DNA from 3 places in the Paenibacillus mobilis genome. Region 2 is predicted to be linked to each of the others. Evidence: predicted binding sites of a transcription regulator. Region 2 holds the regulator's gene; each other region holds the start of a gene.
The links. Region 2 encodes LexA, which represses DNA repair genes until DNA is damaged. Its sites were predicted from a motif close to CGAACATATGTTCG; they were not measured.
Positions count from the first base shown of each region.

Region 1: the regulator LexA is predicted to act here: its motif matches at 3,259-3,272, upstream of AC3ZPD_RS04395 (SPL family radical SAM protein).
Region 3: the regulator LexA is predicted to act here: its motif matches at 5,078-5,091, upstream of addB (helicase-exonuclease AddAB subunit AddB).

Region 1 covers NZ_JBZCMS010000002.1:257,425-265,022, forward strand. The annotation lists gene AC3ZPD_RS04370 (DJ-1/PfpI family protein) at 1-585, opposite strand, end outside; gene AC3ZPD_RS04375 (hypothetical protein) at 582-764, opposite strand; gene AC3ZPD_RS04380 (GNAT family N-acetyltransferase) at 786-1,304, opposite strand; gene AC3ZPD_RS04385 (DUF2569 family protein) at 1,332-1,475, opposite strand; gene AC3ZPD_RS04390 (DEAD/DEAH box helicase family protein) at 1,521-2,081, opposite strand; gene AC3ZPD_RS04395 (SPL family radical SAM protein) at 2,244-3,239, opposite strand; gene AC3ZPD_RS04400 (hypothetical protein) at 3,964-4,182, opposite strand; gene AC3ZPD_RS04405 (GerAB/ArcD/ProY family transporter) at 4,179-5,285, opposite strand; gene AC3ZPD_RS04410 (Ger(x)C family spore germination protein) at 5,296-6,456, opposite strand; gene AC3ZPD_RS04415 (spore germination protein) at 6,470-7,598, opposite strand, start outside.
Region 2 covers NZ_JBZCMS010000002.1:141,485-149,082, reverse strand. The annotation lists gene AC3ZPD_RS03840 (HTH domain-containing protein) at 1-99, shown strand, start outside; gene AC3ZPD_RS03835 (IS3 family transposase) at 282-572, shown strand; gene AC3ZPD_RS03830 (transposase) at 548-985, shown strand; gene AC3ZPD_RS03825 (hypothetical protein) at 1,369-1,623, shown strand; gene AC3ZPD_RS03820 (NAD(P)/FAD-dependent oxidoreductase) at 1,811-2,857, shown strand; gene AC3ZPD_RS03815 (YitT family protein) at 2,920-3,792, opposite strand; gene lexA (transcriptional repressor LexA) at 4,061-4,687, opposite strand; gene AC3ZPD_RS03805 (LysM peptidoglycan-binding domain-containing protein) at 4,910-5,293, shown strand; gene AC3ZPD_RS03800 (DUF896 domain-containing protein) at 5,436-5,612, shown strand; gene AC3ZPD_RS03795 (hypothetical protein) at 5,653-6,168, shown strand; gene AC3ZPD_RS03790 (HAD family hydrolase) at 6,204-7,007, shown strand; gene metH (methionine synthase) at 7,159-7,598, shown strand, end outside.
Region 3 covers NZ_JBZCMS010000006.1:197,756-205,353, forward strand. The annotation lists gene AC3ZPD_RS13235 (16S rRNA (uracil(1498)-N(3))-methyltransferase) at 1-460, shown strand, start outside; gene mtaB (tRNA (N(6)-L-threonylcarbamoyladenosine(37)-C(2))-methylthiotransferase MtaB) at 463-1,806, shown strand; gene AC3ZPD_RS13245 (NUDIX hydrolase) at 1,925-2,356, shown strand; gene AC3ZPD_RS13250 (Na/Pi cotransporter family protein) at 2,393-3,376, opposite strand; gene AC3ZPD_RS13255 (class I SAM-dependent rRNA methyltransferase) at 3,574-4,935, shown strand; gene addB (helicase-exonuclease AddAB subunit AddB) at 5,184-7,598, shown strand, end outside.

The DNA.
Region 1 (7,598 bases), 120 kb from region 2:
GACTCGATTTTCCACAATGCCAACTGCCGAATAAGGATAATCGATCTGTTTCTTCACTACAGCTGCCGCTTCCGGCCCGGCAAGCAGCCCAACGACATACAATCCGAGGTCGATAGAGGTGGCCACGCCTCCGGCCGTGATGATTTTTCCGTCCATGACGATCCGTGCCTTGATTACCTCTTCACAGTAAGGTTCCAAGAGCTCATAGACATTGGGATGGGTGGTAGCCTGCTTCTCTTTCAAGAAACCCGCCGCTCCCCATATTAATGATCCCGTACATACAGAGACTTTATACTCGGCAGGCTCGGCCGTACGAATCCAATCGATGAAATCAGGATCATCCTTCAGCCTCCTGGTCCCCATTCCTCCCGGAATAAAAACAAGATCGTAACCCGATAAATCCGGTTTTACGGCATCCACCTTCACCCGCATTCCCAGCTCATCCTCAACCTCCTCCGACATGGCGCAGAGTTCCCACGTCGTACTGTCAGTCCGTTCAAATTGGCGGAGCCGGTTGACAACATCGTAGAACCCGACAAAATCAAGAAAAGTAACTCCATTAAACAAAACGAAAGCGATTTTCATCTGATCCGTCCTTTCCATTTGGCGAAGAATAATTGAATGACTTTATCTTTATGCCGATCCAGAGAGTCCTGAACAATAGCATCAAGCTCATACCAGGGAATGTCCAATTGTTTGGATAACTGTTTCACCAAGGTAGTTTTGCCGCTGACCACAATTCCGATAATCAGAATCTTTGTCACAAAGTCACCTGCCTCTAATCTTTAGCAAGGGGCAAAAATAAACTGATAGCAGATCATCGTCTGTTCGTCTCCCGAACCGTTTGACTTTGTCCCCCTGCCAACTTCCCTGAACCCGATTTTCTCCAGCATGCTTCTGGATCTCAGGTTGGTTTCCTCCGCTTCTGCCAGGAAAAGACTAAGCCCCAGCTCACGCGAAGCATACGCCATCAGGTGCTGGGCTGCCCGGGTTCCAATGCCATTCCCCCACAATGAAGAATCCCCAATCGCAACGCCCAGTTCAGCCGAATTCCCCTGAATAAAAGCCAAATCCGCATAGCCGATCAGCTTGCCTTCGTATTCAATTCCCATCCGCAAAAAGTACTCCGTCTGACCGCTTACACAGCGGCTCCACCACTCCTTCATCTCGTCCGTTGTTCTGTCGGGCTCCCATCCGTTAGCCGAACAAAAAAGCTCGTCTTGGCTCCAGGCCATAACGGCATCCAAATCGTCTATAGTGATAGGTCTGAGAACTAGATTTTCCGGTTCAGGTTTATTGTTCATTCGTTTGACTCTCTCCGCTTAGAAACTTTATTTCACAAACGTATTTCTCACTCTTTGCGACCTGATGAAATAAGGAATCCAAATCGCGCATGTCACGGCGCTGCGGACTATACCTCCCAAGGTATTAGCATTTTCATCCCCAAGGACAGAGGCTGCTCCAGAAGGTCGGATTTAGTTGAATTGGATTTCATACCTTCACCTTCCTTGTTCCTTAAATTAAAATTGAAATCGCCCTCTAATCATTTCCGCTGCTTCGTCCGGGCCAAGCTTCGTATTATTGATTCTCAGATAATTGTCCCTCGTTATTTCTCCCGGCAAAGAGTTCAGTCGGTATTTCTCATGAGTTCTGATCAAATTGGCTTCCGATTTCTCTATTTGACGTTTGGTTGGCTTATGCTCAAGCCGGTTTGGCGTTTTGTTGCGGTAGATCCGTTCTTCGAGCTCCGCCTCAAGTTCCACCCAATAAACCGTCCAGCCTCTGGACTCAAACAAATTCGTGATTCCTTCGACAAACTCCCAGTCTTGCTGCAGGTCAAATGCCCAAACGTACGTGAAGATAAAGCCATCCATACCGCTTTGCGAAACTTCCTCAAAAATCCCCTGCCTGATCAAGCTCACCAACCGATTACCGGAAGGCGTTCCATATTCAAAAAATGGCGTCACAAATTCAATCGACATATGATTGTGAAACAGCTTGAAATCGGTTTTGGCTGCCAAACTTTGCCCTACCGTCATTTTTCCTACCGCTTGCGGCCCAAAAAGAATCACGAAATGCATTCGGTTCCTCCTCCCTAATTTGTATTTTTAAACCAAATATAACTTTCCTGATTATACCATTTGTGCTTTCTTGTTGTCCTGATCCAAAAAAAGATCCGGGCAGATTCAATTCTGTCATCCGGATCTTTTTTTCTTTAGATTTTAATAGTTGCTGAATCCCCGCTAGAAACCAAACGACAGCTGCTCCACGGGCAGCTCTCCGGCAATTTCCTCCAGGGCCATTGCTTTGGACAATAAGGCTCCGCCGCCATCGGCAGTTGACTTCTCCCTCTTAGGCATAGAGGTTTCATCTTCCGTTAAAGCATATTTCAGCTGCAGCTCGTCGGTTATCCGCCGGATGCGTTCGCGGTAACTTTCGTCCGTGTAGGCCCCTCCTTGATATAAATCCCTGTAAACCTGCAGCTTCTCCGGAAAATGTTCGCGTAACGTCTTGTAATACCAGCCCTTGACATCGGGAGATAACCTCAGCAGCGAAGTCATCACAAAATCTGCTCCGCCCTTTCGGGCTGCTGCAAAGATGGCCTCCAGCCCCTCCTTGTCATCCGTCAGCAAAGGCAGGATCGGTGCAATAAATACGCCCGTCCTTATACCGCTTCCGCTTAACGCTTCCAGCGCCTCAAGCCGTTTGAAAGGCAAAGGAGCCCCGGGCTCCAGCAAGCGGATCAGCTTTGCGTCCAGCGAACCCATGCTGATATTGACCAAAATATCGTCCATCGCCTGCAGCAGATCAAGATCCCGCAGCACAAGCGGGGAACGTGTCGTGATCGACGTACGAATCCGGTATTTAGCCAGCACCTTCAGGCATTCGCGGGTAATCCGGGTTTTGCCCTCGACCGGCTGGTAAGGATCGGTGACCGTTCCGATCGCCACACGTCCGATATGACGGCGAACCGCCTCCAAATCGTGAGCGTACCGGACGGCAAGCTTGGACAGCTGCGCTTCCAGCGCTTCAGCTGCGTTTATTTTCAGCATAATATGGTTCTGGAATTCGTCATTGGCTTGTCTATCAATAAACCCCTGAAAACCGCGGGCATAACAAAAGCTGCAGCCGTGTGCGCAGCCTCTGTACGGATTAATGGACCATTCAAAGGGCATTCGTTCTTCTTTAACTTTGGTCAACGTCTGTTTCGCAAAAATCGTCTCGTACGTTTTAGCCATGATTTCCGCCCTCCAAATAGGAACATTTGTTCCTATTATAACACAACAATCCGCTTTTATCCGTTTCGGCAGCATGAAAATTTATGGAAGGGGACTCGAATGACGTTCCAAGAACCGTCGGCACGGAGCCCACGGTCTCTTGCAAACCCCCTATAATCCGATAGAGATGACTGCTCCGGATTGGAATCCCTGCCCGGCTGTCCGGTTAGTCCGAACAGAGATTCCGTCTCCCTGCTGGCCCGGCAGATCACGATGATAACGATTGGGCTTAGCGCTCGTCGGTTACGAATCTCCTGCTTTTACTTCCTTAATAGGAATGATGATAGTGCTTGTGAACTCTGCAATGCTTGGAGTGCTTGCAGTGTTTGGGCACATGGTGGCAGGGAACCTTTTTGCAGCCTACGAAAATTTTCTTTTTACAAGTTTTTTCAATAACCGGATCGTAACGGACCGTGATATACTTTTTGACAACGAATTTCTTAACATAGCATTTTCTGATAGGGTCCTTGTCAATGCAGTGATCTTTCCACTTTCTCCTCATTTCTCCATTACCTCCCATATTTCAAATACAAGATAGTATACGTTTTAATCAAGGCTTTGAACTAGTTCGGCAGCCTATCTTTAGGAAATTAGGCCATTCTCTCTTTTTCGACATATTCGGATATGATAGTGGTATTTTGCTCATTTTAGCCAAAAAAAGCGCTCTTCCTTGAAGGAATAAAGCTTATTTATAATAAATATGGAGAATCTCCTTGAACAAATAATCCACCCCTTTCATGAGTCCGGGCTTGAGGATCCCCAAAACTTGCAGCAGGCTCATCACAAACCCGATCAGCAGAAAAGAAAAAAAGGCGGCCAGCTCCTTCCAATACGTTCCTCTTAAAAGACTGGGTACTTCATAAATCACGATTCCAGCGAAGACCACTAACAACATAATGATCATGCCCGATCACCTCCCTGCTGCTTGGGAAATCTTCTAAGGACAGCGATCAGCCAGGTCAGAAACGGAAGCAGGAACTGGAACGGAAAGCTGTAAAACGGATAAATCGTCGCCCCGTCAAAGGCATGCTCCATGCTGGAAGGATAAAGCAAAACGGAAAGGCTGATCGTAATAATGCCTATTGGGGTCACGAGCGGCACGTAAGAGCGCAGCTTCAACAGCTGGGCAAGCCCTAATACCGTTGCGTAATAATATAAGCTTACCCGCAGAAACAAAGTGACCAGCAGCACGATCGCTACCAGCACGTCCAGCCGGGTCAGAATATCCGCGATGTTGATCAGCCGCGTGGATTCAAAGGAAGGCGAAACCATGATGGAGCCCACCACCCCCAAAACGGCCGTGTCCTGCACAACTATGATCAGCAGCTGCAGGCCGCCTATAAAAAATCCCAGCAGCATGGCCTTTTTGGCCTGCTTGATTTTGTTCATGTACGGCATCACCATCAGAAATACGACGGTTTGCGTAAAAGGAAGCGTGGCCACGATATGCGTTCCCTGTATGAATTTGGACAAAGGCAGTTCAAAAACGGGCAGGAAATTGGAAAAATCCATCTCGCTGAATAGCAGCATAAAACCGGACAAAATCAGCACCGCCGCCACAGCAATCAAAATGAAGCTGCTGCGGGCGATGGTCTCGATCCCGTTTCTTACCGCCCAGGCACATATAAACATGAACATAATCAGGAAAACCGCCATCGGCGTTTCCGGCATGATGTAGGTACCGAAGAAGTTATAGACGGTTCGCAGATTCAGGGAGGCCAGCAGCAGGAAAAAAGCTACATACAACACGGAAATCGCTTTTCCCAGAAAAGGACCGTAAATCGCATCGTGCATTTCCATCAGATTTTTACCCGGAAAACGCTGCGCCAGAGAGACATAAATCAGGACAAAAGGCAAACTGATCGCCATGGCCGCCAAAACGGTCAGCCAGGTATCATGTTTGGTGATCGCCGCCGAAAAAGCCAGCAGCAAATGCGCCCCCTGTATGAATCCGATATTCAAATATGTCAGCTGTGAGCTTGAAATTTGACCTCTTTCGATTTTCATCCAACCGCTCCTATTCCGAATTGGCGGGTTTATTGATTTTGCCTGACAAATGCAGCTTGGCCTCCACCTGCACCTCTACCGTAACTTTCGGAAGCTCCTGATCCCAATTTTTTTTAAGCTGCTTCCACTGTTTCGGGTAATGCCGGTGCAGCTGCTCTCCAAAGCCGAATAGATCCGCTTGATACCGTTTTGCTTTTTCCCAGGCAGCCATGACTTCCTTTCGGATAGCCGCCGCCTCTTCCTTTTGCAAAGACGCAATAGCCTGAGGCAGAGTCAAATTATCCATGCAGGATTGATCGCTCAAATTGCCCTGTTCCTTGATTTTTATCAGCATTTGGATTTGCTGTCCTTTGATCTTCGGAATCATTTTGGTTTTGGAGCCCGTAATTTCCATGCTGACCTTTCCGTCGCCGTTCGGGCATTTGACCACGAGGATCCCGCTTTTCACCTCGTCGATCGCCCATAAAAGTCCCCGGGTTTCGGTTTTGTTCAATTCCCCGGCCAGCTTGTCTTTTTTAAAGAACGCGGTTCCCGAGATAGACAGCGTCTTCTCCCCGTTATCTTCATTCACCTCGATCAAAGGGGCGATCGGCGCCGTGGATTTGCTCATCAAGCGGGCTAAAAAATCCTTCAGGTTCACCATGCTGGACTGGGATGTCGCCCCCTGGTCGCTGACAAGCGATGCGATGTTTTGCGACGGCGTCGGTTCCAGCTCCGGTTCGATCTCAAAAATTTCGCTGGCTTTATCCCGGGCGACCAGGGTCCACACATTAAGCCGGTTTTCGTGGTCGCGCACAAAAAAATCGATATATTTCTGTACGCCCTGCTTGGCGATGTCACGGCTGAAGATCAAAACCTGATTATGCTGAAAAAAAAGCTTCCGGCTGGACTCGTGCGTAAACCCGCGGACCGCTTCAAACACGGTTCTGCCTTGGCTCTGCGTATTCCAGTAGGCTTTTTCCCCCGTGGTTCCCGTACCGCTTTCCGGATCCTTAAGCGTCTCCGCCTTGATAATTTGGGCCGTCAATTGCACCTCGCCGGCTTTCTCGGGTTTGTCGACGCCCACTCCCATAATGATCGCCAGCGTATCCAGCTCATGACGGTTCCAGCAGCCGGGCAGGCCCAGCAGCAACAAGATGCATACAACAAATTTTAAAAGCCGGCTTCTCACAAACTTCACCTCGTCAGGTTTCTTTAGTAGGGGGTTCGGAAGGGTTTGCCGGAGGCGCCGGCATCACGACGTCCTGACGCTGCGAATCCTCCCAGGTGAGGACTTTGGGACGGGTGACCATCAGCCAGAGAGGCACTCTGATCAGCACATCCTTCAGGCCTCCCGGACTTAAGGGGGCCAGCGGAGAAAGGTACGGCGCGCCAAACGATCTTAAAGTAACCAGATGGATCAGCATGCCCAGCAGGCCGATGGCAATGCCGAAGCCGCCGGCAAAACCGGCCAGCACCAGCATGATGAGCCTCAAAATCGCGCCAGAGTCGGTTTGAGCGGGCACGACAAAGCTGGATACGGCGGTTACCGCCACCACCACGACCATCGGCGCGCCGATCAGGCCCGCGGACACGGCCGATTCCCCGATCACCAGCGCCCCGACGATACTGACGGCCTGGCCAACCGGCCTCGGCAGCCTGACCCCGGCCTCACGGAGAATTTCAAAGGTTACGATCATCAGCCCTGCTTCCGCAAAGGAGGAAAAAGGAACTCCTTCATGAGCGGCCGTCATCGTGAGCAAAAGATCCGTCGGGATCAGCTCCTGATGAAAAGTCGTTAAGGCTACGTAAACGGAAGGCGCCAAAATGCTGATCATAAACGAGATAAACCTCAGCATCCTTACAAAGGTCGTAAAATAAGGCCGTGAGTAATAATCTTCGGATACTTGGAAGTTTTCGATAAACAATAAGGGGACCGTCAGCACAAAAGGGGTTCCGTCTACCAGAATAGCCACGCGGCCCTCCAGTATTTTTGCCGCAACGGTATCCGGCTTCTCGCTGTTGCCGATGGTGGAAAAAATGGAAAGGGGCGAGTCTTCGATAAATTGCTCGACATAACCGGATTCCAGAATCGCGTCCGTGTCGATTTTGAGCAGCCGCCCCCGCACCTCGTCGACCAACTGCGGATTCACGAGATTTTTCAGATAAGCGATGCTGACATTCGTCCGCGTTCTCCGGCCGATTTTTAACGTTTCCAGCGTCAAATCCGGACTTTTGACGATCCGGCGCAGCAGGGCCGTATTGGTTCTCAGCGTTTCCGAAAAACCTTCGCGCGGGCCGCGAACGACCGATTCGGTTTTTGCTTCCTCTACC
Region 2 (7,598 bases):
TTGAAACGCGCTGAAGCAAAGATTAAGTTCTTGGAAGTGGAAAATGAATTTCTAAAAAAGCTCGAAGCTCTAGAAAGGCAGGCGAAGCACAAACGCTAACCCCTTCGGAGACTTTTGAGTTCATTGAGACTACTATTCGTACACATCAGCTAAAAGGTTTAAACGCCTATTTATGCGCCGCTGCAGGTGTTAGCCGCAGTGGATATTATGCTTGGCTTAAAGCGGAGCCCGTAAGACAGAAACGTAAAATTACCGATGAGGCGGACTATCAACTGATCCAAATGCACTTTTCTTCTCTAAAAGGTAAAGCAGGGGCTCTAACCATCAAGATGCATCTCGAACGTAAGGATACTGTGGTTATGAACCACAAGAAAATACGCAGAATTATGAGCAAATACAACTGGGTAGCTAAAGTGAGACAGGCCAATCCCTATCGAAAGATCGCTAAGGCTACGCAGGAGCATCGTACTTGTCCAAACTTATTAGAGCGGCAATTTAAACAAGATGAACCCGGAAAAGTGCTTTTGACGGATATTACCTACATGAGATACGGCAACGGACAGCAGGCATAGACGGGGCAACAAACCAAATATCAGCACATGTACTTTCAACTTCTCTGGGGCTTCAAATTGTGGAGAAAACATGGGAAGAACTACTTAGCAACATGGACTACACCATTCATCCAGAAGCTATTCTGCATTCTGATCAAGGTATGCATTACACCCATCCTGTCTTTCAAAACTTGGTGAAGAAAGCTGGGTTTAAGCAATCTATGTCTAGGAAAGGGAATTGCTGGGATAACGCCCCCATGGAATCCTTCTTTGGTCACATGAAGGATGAATTGGAATACGAGGACTGTCAAACTATTCAAGAACTACGACAGAGAGTTAACGAGTATATTCTCCAGTACAATACAGAGCGCTACCAATGGGGATTAAAAAAGATGACTCCTGATGAATACAGAAGTCATCTGCTTATAGTCTAAGACCTTTTTATTACGTGTCCATAACTCGGGTTACAGTTCAGGGCCTCGGGGGTTTTTTCTTTTTTGAGAAAATCAGCCATGTGGAGTTGGTCCTGCCGGAAATGCCTAATGAGCATAGGCCCCGGCTTATACGATATGAATGTGTAGAATCCGCTGATAGGATTAGCCGATATAAGCATAAAGCAAGACCTTTCCTGAAAAACGACCATGAAGAGCCGCAGGGAACTTATCCTGTTTACTTTTCATGGTTATTTTTATGATCAATCTGCGGCTCATAGCAGGAGGAGTGGAGGAGCTAATTGGGCCTATTTTACATTGAATAAGGAACATATATTCGCATATAATGAAAACAAACAAATGTTCGCTAAATTGGAGGGTTGTAAATGCCGGAAAAATATAAGGGCTCGATTGTTGAAATCATTTACATGAATCGGAAAGGCGAAATCACCCAGCGCAGCATCGAGGTTTATCTGATTCAAAACGGACTTGTCAAAGCAAAATGTTTGAAGACGGGGCAGATCCGATCGTTTAAAATCGAAAATATCCTTGCGGTTGATCCGAAATCCGTCCAATTCCATGGATCAGCAGGGTCAGCCGGCTTTCATGAAAATGGTCATCCAATTCCAAGTCGAATATAAATAGAAAATCCATAAGAGCGAGCGTTTGGAACGCCGATTCTTATGGATTTTTTTATGGCGGCCCATGTAAAAATCAATTATGATAATGATAATTATTATCATTTAATGTATAATAGGTTCATCTTATTCATTGAATTATAAATCATCATTCTATAAACATAAATCCATGTTGGGGGAGACATACATAATGGCGGAAGCTTCACTTGAATTATTTGATGTGACCATCATCGGCGGCGGACCGGCCGGGATGTATTCGGCATTTTACAGCGGCATGCGGGATATGAAAACCAAACTGATTGAAGCGAATGACCAATTGGGTGGCCGGCTGCTTATTTATCCGGAGAAAATGATTTGGGATGTCGGCGGCGTCGGCCCCATTTTATGCGCGGATTTAACGGCTCAATTGATTAAGCAGGCGAATACGTTTGAACCGACGTTCGTTTTTAACGAGCAGGTGACCGATTTCAGCCGGCAGGAAGACGGCACGATTCTACTTACGACCGCTTCAGGCCAAAAACATTGGACCAAAACGGTGATCATGGCCATCGGCTACGGAATTCGGAAGCTGGCTAAACTGGAAATTGAAGGTGCGGACCGGTATGAAGTTAGCAATCTTCACTATACCGTGCAGGAGCTTGAAGAATTCCGCGGAAAAAACGTTCTGATTTCAGGCGGCGGGGATTCCGCTGTGGATTGGGCCAACGAATTATGCCCGATTGCTGAGCAGGTCACTGTCGTGCACCGTCGCGACGAGTTTGGCGGACATGAACGAAATGTATTAAAAATGAAGCAGTCCTCTGCCGCGATCAAAACGCCTTATGTCGTAGATAGGCTGCACAGCGGAAGCGGCGAACACATTGAACAGGTGACCATCACCCATGTGGAAACGGGGTCGACGGAGCTGCTTGATGTTGACGCAGTGATCGTCAGCCACGGGATGCGAACGGATTTCGGTCCTGTAAGGGATTGGGGCTTTAACTTGGGGCAGTGGTGGATCGATGTGAACGGAAAGCTGGAGACCAATATTCCGGGGATTTTTGCGGCAGGGGATTTCGTGAATTACGAGAGCAAGGTTCGCCTGATTGCAGGCACATTTACCGATGCGGTGTTGGCCGTGAACAGCGCCAAGCTGTACATCGATCCTAGTGCGGAGCGTGTAGCTTACGTTTCGTCCCATAACAGCCGTTTCAAAGAGAAAAACCGCGCGCTTGGTGTTGCGGTAGAAGAAGATTAAGCCAATTTTGACGGAAAAATAAATAACCCCAGGGGACCCGCTGGTTCCTTGGGGTTGTTGTTTTATTTGGAATGTCCCCGCGCAAAACGCCCGACGATTTCCGTCGATTGGACAACGTTCATAAAGGCATAGGGATCCGTGGTCACCACCGCTTTTCGTACGGCCGCAAGCTCATATCTGGTGGTCACGGTCATCAAGGTGGAGTTGCCCACCTGGCTGTAACCGCCTTGGGAATCCATGCAAGTGATGCCGTGGTGCAGCTTCCGCAATTCGGCAAGCATGCGGTCTCTTTCCTTTGTAATGATAAAGCAGGTCACTTTGATATGGCCTACGTGAATGGTATCCACGACCTTCCCTTTAACGAAAGTGGAAAGCAGAGAATAAAGCGCAAGGTCCCAGGTTTTATAGAAGCCGAGGGCAATAAAAACAAGTCCGTTCAAAACAAACAAAATGTTGCCGATAGGAAGATCGTATTTCCGCGTAATAATTGAACCTACAATGTCGAATCCGCCGGTGGAGCCTCCCACCCTTAAGGAAAATCCGATGCCGATCGCCGAGATAATCCCGCCGGCTACCGCGCCAAGCGTAGGGTCATGAGTCACGCCCACTACGGGGATCACGGCCATAAACCAGGTCGTCGCTACAACGGAAATCAGGCTTAAAACGATATAACGCCGGCCAACGGCTTTCCAGCCCCATATAATCAAGGGAAGATTTAGCACGAAATAAACGATGGAAATGTTCCAGCCCGTTAAATAGCCGATAATCGATGCAAGACCCGAAATGCCTCCTGATAACAGCTGATGCGGAATCAAAAAGAGGTTCAGGCCGGCAGCGACAAGAAAAGCAGAGAAGATAATGATGGCTATCTCTTGTGCGGGTCTAAGCGTTGCGGATTTTTTCTTAATGAATTCGGAAGACTGCTGCAGGTTCAATTTGTTTCAATCCTTTATAAAGTTTTTAAAAGAATCGAGCGATAAAAATAAATTATCGATTCAATTATCTTTTTTATCAATATAGCATACAATAAAAAAAATCACTATCCATGATCGTGTGTGTGCGGCCGATCTAAAACCCGGCTTAACGAGGTTTCCATGGGAATATCAAATGTAAAAAGGCAGCTATCCTTTCAAAGGGAAAGGAGCTGCCTTTATATTATTTACCAGTAAATGAACTTCATACGAAAAAATAAATGGCGAGCCTTTAATGGAAATCCCGGAACAGTCCGATCACTTTGCCCAAAATGGTTACGTGTTTCAAACGAAGCGGTTCAAAGGCTGGATTCTCAGGCTGCAAACGGATGTGGTCTCTTTCTTTATAAAAAGTTTTGACCGTAGCTTCGTCCTCTTCCGTCATAGCCACCACGATATCGCCGTTTTCAGCGGTTTGCTGCTGACGGACGATCACATAGTCTCCGTTGTGAATTCCGGCTTCGATCATGCTTTCGCCGACAACGGCAAGCATAAATACTTCCTTATCTCCGACATAATGGTTGGGAAGCGGGAAATAATCCTCGATATTCTCGGTTGCGGTGATCGGAACGCCGGCCGTAACTTTGCCCACAACCGGAATTCTTGCCACAGTATGGGCAAACATATTGGAATTCTCCGACTCTTCCTGGCCCAGCAGTTCAATCGCCCGCGGTTTTGTCGGGTCTCTGCGAATCAGACCTTTCTTCTCCAAACGGTCCAGATGACCATGTACTGTCGAACTGGAGGCCAGTCCCACAGCTTCGCCAATTTCCCGAACAGAAGGAGGATAACCTTTCATTCGAACTTCACTGCGTATAAATTCCAAGATCGCCTGCTGGCGGCTGGAAACCTTCGACATTTGTTATCAACCCCATCTTAGTAACGTTTGGAAAAATTATAACATAGAACCTCCGTTCGCACAAACAGGAGTTCTAACCTTTTTCTATAGAAGGCTGCAAATTAGGAAATAGGGCGGCGAAACGCAGGGGAACAATTGTTCTAAAAAACTATTGAACAAAACAAACGTTCGTGTTATATTGATTTCAGACAAAACAGAACAAACGTTTGGGAGTGATTTTAAATGTTAAAGTACAGTACTTATAAAAGTATCCATACAACCCCGTCGCCAGTGATGTCCACAGCTTCGGTGCGATTCTTACATAAATCCCCAATGTCTTCCGGTACCCGCAAACCTTTTATCCGCACCTTCGTAGTGATAGCCGTGCTGCTTCTTTCTTTTACCGGTTTTATCAGCGCTTTTGCGGCTTCGGTTTCCCCGGGAGAGGAGCCGGTGTATGAATCCGTTGTGGTGATGCAGGGAGATACGTTGTGGAATATCGCGTTGGCTCATAAACCATCCGGCATGGATACCCGTAAATATGTCGGTTTGTTATCCTCATTAAACCATTTGCATGACAGCGGCATTCAAGCCGGAGATATTTTAAATCTTCCTAATATAGATTGATTATAGATTGAATATGGATTGAAATTTTTTCGAACCTTTCTTCCTTAAGAATGGCAGAGCTTGCAGGGGGCTTACAGCGCCTTGACAAGCTCTTTTTGACGTGTCAAAGTAAATAGTAATGCCTTTAATGAAGGAGGACTTTATGGACATCGATAGCCTGGTACAGCGGATCAACGAATTGGCCCGCAAACACAAAGCGGAAGGATTAACGGAAGCAGAAAAGCTCGAACGCGCAGAGCTGCGTGAAATATATCTTGGCAATATCCGCAAAAACTTCCGTCAACAGCTTGAATCCATTGAGATTGTTGACGAAAAATAGCCGGCTCTCCGGCAACCATGTCTAGGGAGGATGCAAGGGAATGTCAAGATCGTTTGAACGGAAAGTAGAGAAAAACCGTCAGAAATTCAACATTAATCAGCAGAAGAAAGGGGTTAAACCCGGCGGAACTTTAGGCAGCAAAGGCGAAGGCGTAACGTTCAGAGGGCGTAACGTGCTTCTGCCGCTGCTGTTTGTTGTGCTTGGCGCTATGTATGCGGTTATGGGTTTTATTGGCGGGACCGAAAACATAAATACGCTTTACATTATTACGGTAGCTTTGTATTTTGTGCTGGGTATTGTGATTTTCTTAAGAAAACCTTATCTGCGGATCTACAAAAACAAGCTGTTTACTTCCAAATTTAATCGGGACCGCAGTCTGGATGCAGGTTCGATCGCCAAAATCAAATGGAGCGGCAAAACGATCACGATCGTAGCCAAAACGAAAGAGCCGAACTGGACGTTTTCAGGCAGCCGCAATTTTTATGACACCGAACAAGTCGGTGCGGCTTTGCAGGAATTTGCGGCTACTCATGGGGTAGAGTTCGAGAAAAAATAAGCTGGACATTAGACGGAAACCGGGGGGAACGGGGAATGGCTGAAGTGAAAGCAGTTTGTTTTGACCTTGATGATACGCTGCTATGGGATGAACGCAGCGTAGAGGAAACGTTTAAAGAGGTTTGCCGGAAAGCGGAGGAAATCACCGGAGTAGATGCTGCAAGACTGGAGGAAGCGGTGCGCAGGGAAGCCAGAGCGCTTTATGAATCCTACGAAACCTTTCCTTTCACCAAGCTGATTGGGATTAATCCGTTTGAAGGTTTGTGGGCGAAATTTGACGGCGGAGATCAGCCTGAATTCCGCAAACTTCAGGAGCTGGTTCCGGCTTACCGGAAAAATTCCTGGTACAATGCACTCCGGGCCTGCGGTGTGGATAATGCTGAATTGGCCGCAGAGCTTGGCGAAATGTTTGCCTCGGAACGGCGAACCAGGCCTTATACTTATGAAGAAACGTTTCTGGTCTTAAACGAACTGAAAGGCAAGGTAAAACTGCTTTTGCTCACCAACGGCTGCCCTTCCCTCCAGCAGGAAAAACTCGATGGCGTGCCTGAACTGGTTCCTTATTTTGATGAAGTAATCATTTCCGGAAGCTTCGGTCGGGGGAAACCGGACGTTGCGATTTTTGAACATGCTTTGAAGCTGCTTGGCACGTCGCCTGAGGAAACGGTCATGGTGGGCGACAAGCTTACGACTGATATCAAAGGGGCGCTTGCGGCCGGTATTCCTTCCGTTTGGATCAACCGCGACGGAAAAACAAGAACCGACGAAATCGTGCCGGACTATGAAATCCGTCATCTTTCCGAGCTGTTGGAGCTGGTAAACGGCAAACCTTCTATTTAATAAACCTGAATAAATGATAGCCGTCTTGGGTCTTTGCCGACTGCAGGCGGCTTTTGTATTTTTAATGAACGGGATAAACATGGAATTTTCTTTCCTTACAAAGGGGCTTCTGCTAAACTAAAGATTAATGTCTGAAAGGAGGTTATTGGAATTGAATAAACCCAGTCTTGATGCGCGATTAAAAGAGAAAATATTAATTCTTGACGGTGCCATGGGAACCATGATCCAGCAGGAAAACCTGACTCCGGAAGATTTCGGAGGCGAGCAGCTTGACGGCTGCAACGAAATGCTGGTACTGACTAGACCTGACGTCATCACCCGGATTCATGAACAATACCTCGAAGCGGGAGCGGATCTCATAGAGACCAATACGTTCGGCGCGACTTCTGTCGTATTGGCCGAATATGATATACCGGAGAAAGCCAGGGAAATCAATCTGGCAGCGGCAAAGCTGGCCGTTGAAGCGGCTGAGAAATACAGTACGGGGCAGCAGCCCCGTTATGTGGCGGGTGCGCTTGGACCTACCACTAAAACGCTTTCCGTCACCGGAGGCGTAACCTTCGGCGAGCTGGTGGAAAGCTATGAAGAACA
Region 3 (7,598 bases), on a different contig from region 2:
TCCGTTCCTATCGGAACGGACGATCGTTCAATACGATGAGCGCAAGGAAGAAAAACGGACCGCCCGCTGGGCCAAAATCGCCAAAGAAGCGGCGGAACAAGCTCATCGCAGCCGGATTCCGGCGGTACGCCAGCCTTTGAAATGGAAGGGACTGCTAGGGGTATTTGAACAGTATGACCTGGTTTGTATTTGTTATGAAAAAGAACTCGGCGAACAATTAAGAGACGTTGTTCAGCCGTTTGCGGCGTCCCTGACGTCCGATAATTCGCCGGACAAGGCCAGACGGGTGCTGGTCGTTGTAGGCCCTGAGGGCGGATTTACCGAAGAAGAGGTAGCCGCCGCGGAGGCGGCAGGCGCCAGATCCGTCGGGCTTGGCCGACGCATTTTGAGAACGGAAACGGCCGGCATGGCCGCCCTGACCTGCATATTATACGAAACTGGAGAAATGGGGGGAGTTTAACGATGCCATCTGTAGCTTTTTATACGCTTGGCTGTAAAGTTAACTTTTATGATACGGAAGCCATCTGGCAGCTGTTTAAAAATGAAGGGTACGAGCAGGTTGATTTCGAGCAGACCGCCGACGTATACCTGATCAATACTTGTACGGTAACCAATACCGGCGACAAGAAAAGCCGTCAAATCATCCGCCGCGCCGTCCGCCGCAATCCGGACGCGATCATTGCGGTAACCGGATGTTACGCGCAGACCTCGCCGGCTGAAATTATGGACATTGCGGGCGTGGACCTGGTCATCGGTACGCAGGACCGCGATAAAATTTTAAATTACGTCAACGAAATCCAGGCGAAACGCCAGCCGATCAACGCGGTGCGCAACATTATGAAAACCCGCGAATTCGAGGAGCTTGACGTTCCTAATTTTACGGATCATACTCGCGCTTTCCTTAAAATTCAGGAAGGGTGTAACAATTTCTGCACCTTTTGTATCATTCCTTGGTCCCGGGGGCTGTCGCGCAGCCGCGATCCGAAAAGCGTCATCGCCCAAGCTAGACAGCTGGTGGCGTCCGGTTATAAAGAAATCGTGCTGACCGGCATCCATACCGGCGGTTACGGCGACGACCTTGACGATTACAAGCTGTCCGACCTGCTTTGGGATCTGGATAAGGTGGAAGGTTTGGAACGCGTGCGCATCAGTTCGATCGAAGCGAGCCAAATCGATGATAAGGTGCTTGAGGTGCTTAAAAAATCGCCGAAAATGTGCCGCCACTTCCACATTCCGCTTCAGGCGGGCAATGATGAAGTGCTCAAACGAATGAGACGGAAATACACGATTGCCGAGTTTGAGGAGAAAATCCGCAAAATCCGCGAGTTTATGCCGGACGTAGCGATTACGACGGACGTTATCGTGGGTTTCCCGGGCGAAACGGACGAGCATTACCGCGACGGCTTTGAAGCCATTAAGCGGATCGGTTTCTCCGAGCTCCACGTCTTCCCTTATTCCAAGCGTACCGGTACTCCGGCTGCGCGCATGGAAGACCAGGTCGACGAGGAAGTGAAGCATGCGCGCGTGCACGAGCTGATCGATTTGTCCGAGCAAATGCAGCTGGCTTATGCGGAGAAATTTGTGGGCAAGGTGCTGGACGTCATTCCGGAACGCGACGAAAAAGGCCAATATGGCCCTGGCCGCGCGATGGGTATGAGCGATAACTACCTGCAGGTCGTTTTTGATACGGAAGAAGATTTGACTGGCCGTTTGTGCCGCGTCAAAGTGACCCAAGCCGGCGTCAACGGCTGCGAAGGCACGCTGGTCCGCATTCTGGACGAGCTTCCGGAGGCTGCAGGGCATTAAGGTAGGATTCCGGTCCCGCCCTTTACAATTGATTTATAGGCAACAAACCCAAGGATTTCATTCACGGAGAATGGAATCCTTGTTATTCATGGAATGATGGAAAGGTAGGGGAGCCATTATGGCATACAAGGAAATTTCAGCCGGGGGCGTCGTATACCGCCGGGAAGCAGGGGAATTGCAAATCCAGCTGATCACGGACCGTTACGGCAAAATCTCTTTTGCCAAAGGGAAGCAGGAACTCGGGGAAACGGTTGAAGAAACCGCGCTGAGAGAGATTTGGGAGGAAACGGGCGTTACAGGCACAATCGTTCAACCCATCGATATTATCGCTTATAAATATGAGCATGCCGAATACGGCGAAGTAGATAAAGAAGTTCATTATTATCTGGTGGAAAGCGCTCAAGGCGAGCTAAAGGCCCAAGTCGAAGAAATCCGCGGCGTAGATTGGTACTTACCGCTTGAAGCGTGGGACAAGCAGCGGACTTCCGGGTATGACAACAATGATTTTATTTTGGAAAAAGGCCTTAAACTGCTGGGCGTGCAGATTTAATAGGGAAGCAGGAAGGGAAGGTATTCAGGTCAGTCCTTAAGTTCTGTTGCCCTTGTCCTCCAACCGTTTCCATATGGATAAGTAACATAAAGGCAGGGCCAGCAGAGAGCTGAGCACATTAAACAAGGTTTGGCTGTGGGCGATCACGCCGGAAGCGTCGGAAGACATCCAGGAGGATACCGTTTCTAATTCCCTGATGAACGGGAGAAACAGCAGGCAGCCGCCGACATTCAGCACAATATGGGACCAGGCTACGAACCTGCCCGACCGGGTTCCGCCGATGGAGGCGATAACCGCCGTTACGCAGGTTCCCACGTTGGAGCCGAGAACTACGGCGATGCCGAGCGGGACGGGAAGGGTTCCCGCCGCGGCCAGGCCCATCGCGAGTCCGATGACGGCTGCGCTGCTGTGAACCGCAGCAGCCAGAACGGCTCCGGCAGCTACGCCCCATAACAGGCTGCTTTCCGCCCGCCGGGTAAACCAATCGATCAATCCGTAAGCCTGGAGGGCTCCTCCGGTGTTTTGCATCCAGGCGATAGCGACCAGCACGATGCTAAAGCCTGCGGCGGCAAGCGCAGCGTGCTGGACGGACTGCAGCAGGGAAGCATATTTTTGCAGCCGGTAGGGAAGTTTCTCGAATAAGACAACCGCTGCGAACCAGACGCACAAGGAAAGCAGAAGCAGCGGAGGCCCGATAGCGGAAATATGCAGAGCAATGAGCTCGGTGGTCAGGCAGGTGCCGATATTTCCTCCGAGAATGATGCCGAGCGTGCGGCCATAGGTCAGCAGACCGGCATTGACGAGGCCGATCGTCATTACGGTAACGGCAGTGCTGCTTTGCAGCAGGGCGGTGATTGCCGTGCTGAACAGCATCCCTGTAAGAGGGGTGGCGGAAACTTTGTTCAGCAGCTTCGTCAGTACCGGTCCGGCCCAGGCCTGCAGAGCCAGCTCCATCATTTTCATGCCGAAAATAAAGAGGGCCAGTCCGAAGATCAGCGGAACTGCGATTTCGCGGAACACCGATCGGCCTCCTTTCCTGGGAAAAAATTTGGAACAAGCCTTTGCTGAGGTTATGTTTATGCATGCAAAGGACCAGTCATGCCATCCGGAATGGTAGAGCGGAGAGAGAACGCGGGAAGATTACCGCTGCTATCTCGAAGATCAGGAGTAATTGATAATTCGTATATAACTTGCAGAAATTAGGAGTGGACATTCAAATGGCAGCAGTAGTTTTGCAGCGCAGCCGCAAAAAAAGGCTGGAACAGGGACATCCCTGGGTATATAAAAGCGAAATAGAACGGGTGGACGGCGAGGTTTCGCCCGGCGACCTGGTAGAGGTGGTCAATCATCAGGGGCGATACCTGGCGACGGGATATTACAACCCGGCTTCCCAGATTACGGTGAGGATCTTGTCCTATAAACCTTTACAGGATATGGATACGGCTTTTTTTGCCGAACGGTTTGCGGACTGCCTTCGACACCGCGAACGTTTCGTTAAGGAGAACGCATACCGCCTGGTGTACGGGGAAGCGGACTTTCTTCCCGGGCTGATTGTGGACCGGTTCGGCGACGTGCTGGTCGTGCAGCTGTTGACGCTCGGCATGGACAAACACCGGGAGCAGATCGTGGAGGCTTTGGTGCGGGTTTTGCAGCCCAAAGGCATCTATGAGCGCAGCGATGTCGGCGTCCGTGAGATCGAAGGGCTGGAGCAGGTGAAAGGGGCTTTATACGGAGACTGCCCGCGTCACGTGACCGTAACGGAAAACGGTCTATTGATCTCCGTGGACATCATGGAAGGCCAAAAGACCGGTTATTTCTTTGACCAGCGGGAAAACCGCGCGTCCATCGCCCCCCTTATGCTGGGCTGGGGCGAGAAAAGCGGCATCCGTCTACAGGAGCTGGAAAACCCGGAAGAAGGAACCCGCACGGTTCCCGTGAACAAAAGCGGCAAAGAAGTGACGTTCCCTTATTGGGACGGAGCAACGGTGCTGGAGTGTTTCTCGCACACCGGCAGCTTTACGCTGCATGCTTGCAAATACGGAGCCAAAAAGGTCACCTGTCTCGACATCTCCGAGCATGCCATCGAAAGCGCCCGCGAAAACGTCAAGCTGAACGGGTTCGAGGAACGGGTCGAGTTTGTGGTGGCCGATGCTTTTGATTACCTGCGCAGCCAGGTCAAAGGGCAGGAGGACCGCAAGGCCAGAGCGGAAGGGAAAGCCGATACCTCGGTGCCCCTGACGTCAGGCACTGGCCGGACATGGGATGTGGTCATTCTGGATCCGCCGGCTTTCGCCAAAACGAAGAAAGCAGTGCCCGGCGCCTGCAGAGGGTACAAGGACATCAATCTGCACGGCATGAAGCTGGTCAACGAAGGCGGTTACCTGGTGACGGCCAGCTGCTCCTACCATATGCGTCCCGACCTGTTCCTGAGCACGATTGCCGATGCCGCGGAGGATGCGGGAAAAATATTGCGGCTGGTGGAATGGCGCGCGGCCGGCAAGGACCATCCGCAAATTTTGGGCGTGGACGAAGGCCACTATTTGAAATTTGCCATTTTTGAGGTGCGCAGCAAAGCCTGAGGACCCTCGCCTAAAGGTGTGGTTTGCAGCAAAAAGAATCCGGCTTTGGAGCCGCTTTGCGGCCCTAAGCTTTTATACGCAGCCAAGCAGGCCCGGTGCAGCACCGGCCTGCTTTTTCTTTTTCCAATCCTCAGGGCTGTTGCAAACACATGTTCCGATCCCGCTGGTTATGGTATACTAGAATCTATCGATACGGGAAACGATCGGCTCTTTTAGGGGAGCCTTTTTATATAAGGGAGGATGCCTAAGTGTCACTTCAACTGATTATCGGCCGGGCCGGCAGCGGCAAAAGCCGATATATGCTGGATCAAATCCGTGAACGGCTGCAGGAGGACCCTATGGGTCCGCCTATCATCATTCTGGTTCCCGAGCAGGCGACCTTTCAGCTGGAGCGCGCCATCGCTTCTTTTCCGGGATTAAAGGGAACGGTCCGCGTCCAGGTGCTGGGCTTCAAACGTCTGGCTTACCGGATCATGCAGGAGACGGGGGGCTCGGCGCTGATCCCGATCAGCGATGAAGGGAAAAAGATGCTGCTGTACCGCATTATGCGCGGGCTACAGGATGATTTAAAGCTGTATGGCAGCGCCGGCGGGGCGCTTGGTTTGATCGACAAGCTGAACAGCCTTTATACGGAAACCAAAAAATACGGGGCGGACGCCGCTTCCCTGGGGCAGCATTTTCGGCTTTTGGAATCTTCCGGGGGCGATTCGCCGCTGCTCAGGAACAAGCTGCATGATTTGCAGCTGCTGTTCGGAGAGTTCGAGAAAGAGCTTTCCGGCTTGTATATCGATGCGGAGGACCATGTCCGGAAGCTGGCCGAAGGCGCTTTGAGTTCCGCTTATTTGCAGGGCTCGGAAATATGGGTGGACGGCTTCCATTCGTTTACGCCTATGGAACAAGAAGCGCTTGGCAGGCTGATGGAGGCGGCTGTGCGCGTAAACGTGGCGCTGACGTTAGACCGGCCGTATGACGCTTCGCGTCCGCCGAACGAACTGAATCTGTTTTACACCTCGGCTGTTACGTATATGAAGCTGCGGGCTTTGGCCGAATCGGCGGGGATGGCGGTATGGCCGGATAAAATTATGGACGAGCGGCCTTACCCGCGATTTAAGAACAGCGAAACGCTGAGCCTGCTTGAATCAATCTACGGCACAAGGAAGCGGGTCCGCGAACAGGACGAACCGGAGGATCTGCAGCAAAGCCTGCGGCTCCGGTCGGCCCCGGGCAAACGTTCCGAAGTGGAGGCGGCCGTCCGCGAAATGGTCAGACTGGCCCGGGAAGAGCAGGTCCGATGGCGGGATATGGCTTTATACGTCCGCAATTTGGAGGACTATGCGGATTTGATCGAGCCGATCTGCGGTGATTATGAAGTTCCGGTATTTATGGACCGGCGCAAAAGCATGGCCGCCCATCCGCTGATCGAACTGGTGCGGGGAGCGCTGGACGTGGTTAAACGTTTCTGGAAGATCGAAGATGTTTTCCGCTGCGTCAAAACGGATTTTCTGCTGCCCCTGGACGGCAGCCTGACGCGCGAAGACATGGACGTGCTGGAGAACTACGTCATGGCTGCGGGCATCGAAGGCGCGCGCTGGAACCGTGAAAAAGCCTGGAGAGGGAAACCGAATCTCTCTTTGGAGCCGGGGGAAACCGGAGGAGCGGCAGATTCGCCGGAAACCTCCAGCCAAAGAGGCGGCGACGAGGAGCTGAACCAGATTCTGCGGGCAAAGGACGCGGTAGTCGAACCGCTGTCCCTGTTCGAGAAACGAATGAAGCGGAGCAAGACGGCCAGAGAGATGTGCGAAGCCGTATTTGGGCTGCTGGAGCAGGTTTCGGCTGCCGAACGGCTGGACTGCCTGGCGGAGGAAGCGGCTGCTGCCGGCGAGCCGCAGCGGGCGATGGAGCATCGGTCCGTCTGGGGAGCCGTTTTGGATCTGCTGGACCAAATTGTTGAAATGATGGGGGAAGAACGCCTGGACGCCCGCTTGTTTGCCGGAGTGCTTGACACCGGCCTGCGCAATCTTAAGCTGGGGCTTGTTCCGCCGTCTTTGGACCAGGTACTGGTCGGCAGTGCGGACCGGACCCGTTCGGTTCACGCCAAACATGTTTTTGTGCTGGGCGTAAACGAAGGCGTCATGCCTGCCCTTTATCAGGAGGAGGGCATTTTGACGGATCAGGAACGGAGCAGATTGGCCGAAACCGGTTTGGTGCTGGAGCCGGGGACGGCAAGAAAGCTGCTGGATGAGCGTTTTATGATCTACCAAATTTTATCTTCTGCGGAGTCATCCCTATGGATCTCTTATCCTGCTGCAGATGAAGAGGGTAAAGCTTTGCTGCCTTCCGAGGTTATCCGTGACCTGAAGCTGAAATTCCCTTCCCTGGAGGAAAAACTTGTCTCTCCTGTACCTCCGGCTGCGCTGCCTGAGAACGTGCAGCTGGAGTATGTAGCCGGTCCGGAGCCGGCATTGTCGGCGCTGGTCGGACAGCTGCGGCAGTGGCGGGCAGGAGCCGAATTGTCCCCGGTCTGGCACGGGGCTATCGCCTGGTTCGGCCGGAGTAAGGATTTTTATCATAAGCTGGATTATTTGCTGCAGTCGCTCGATTACCGCAACGGCACGCGGACGCTTACGGAAGAGACGAGCCGCAGGCTGTACGGCACTCGGCTG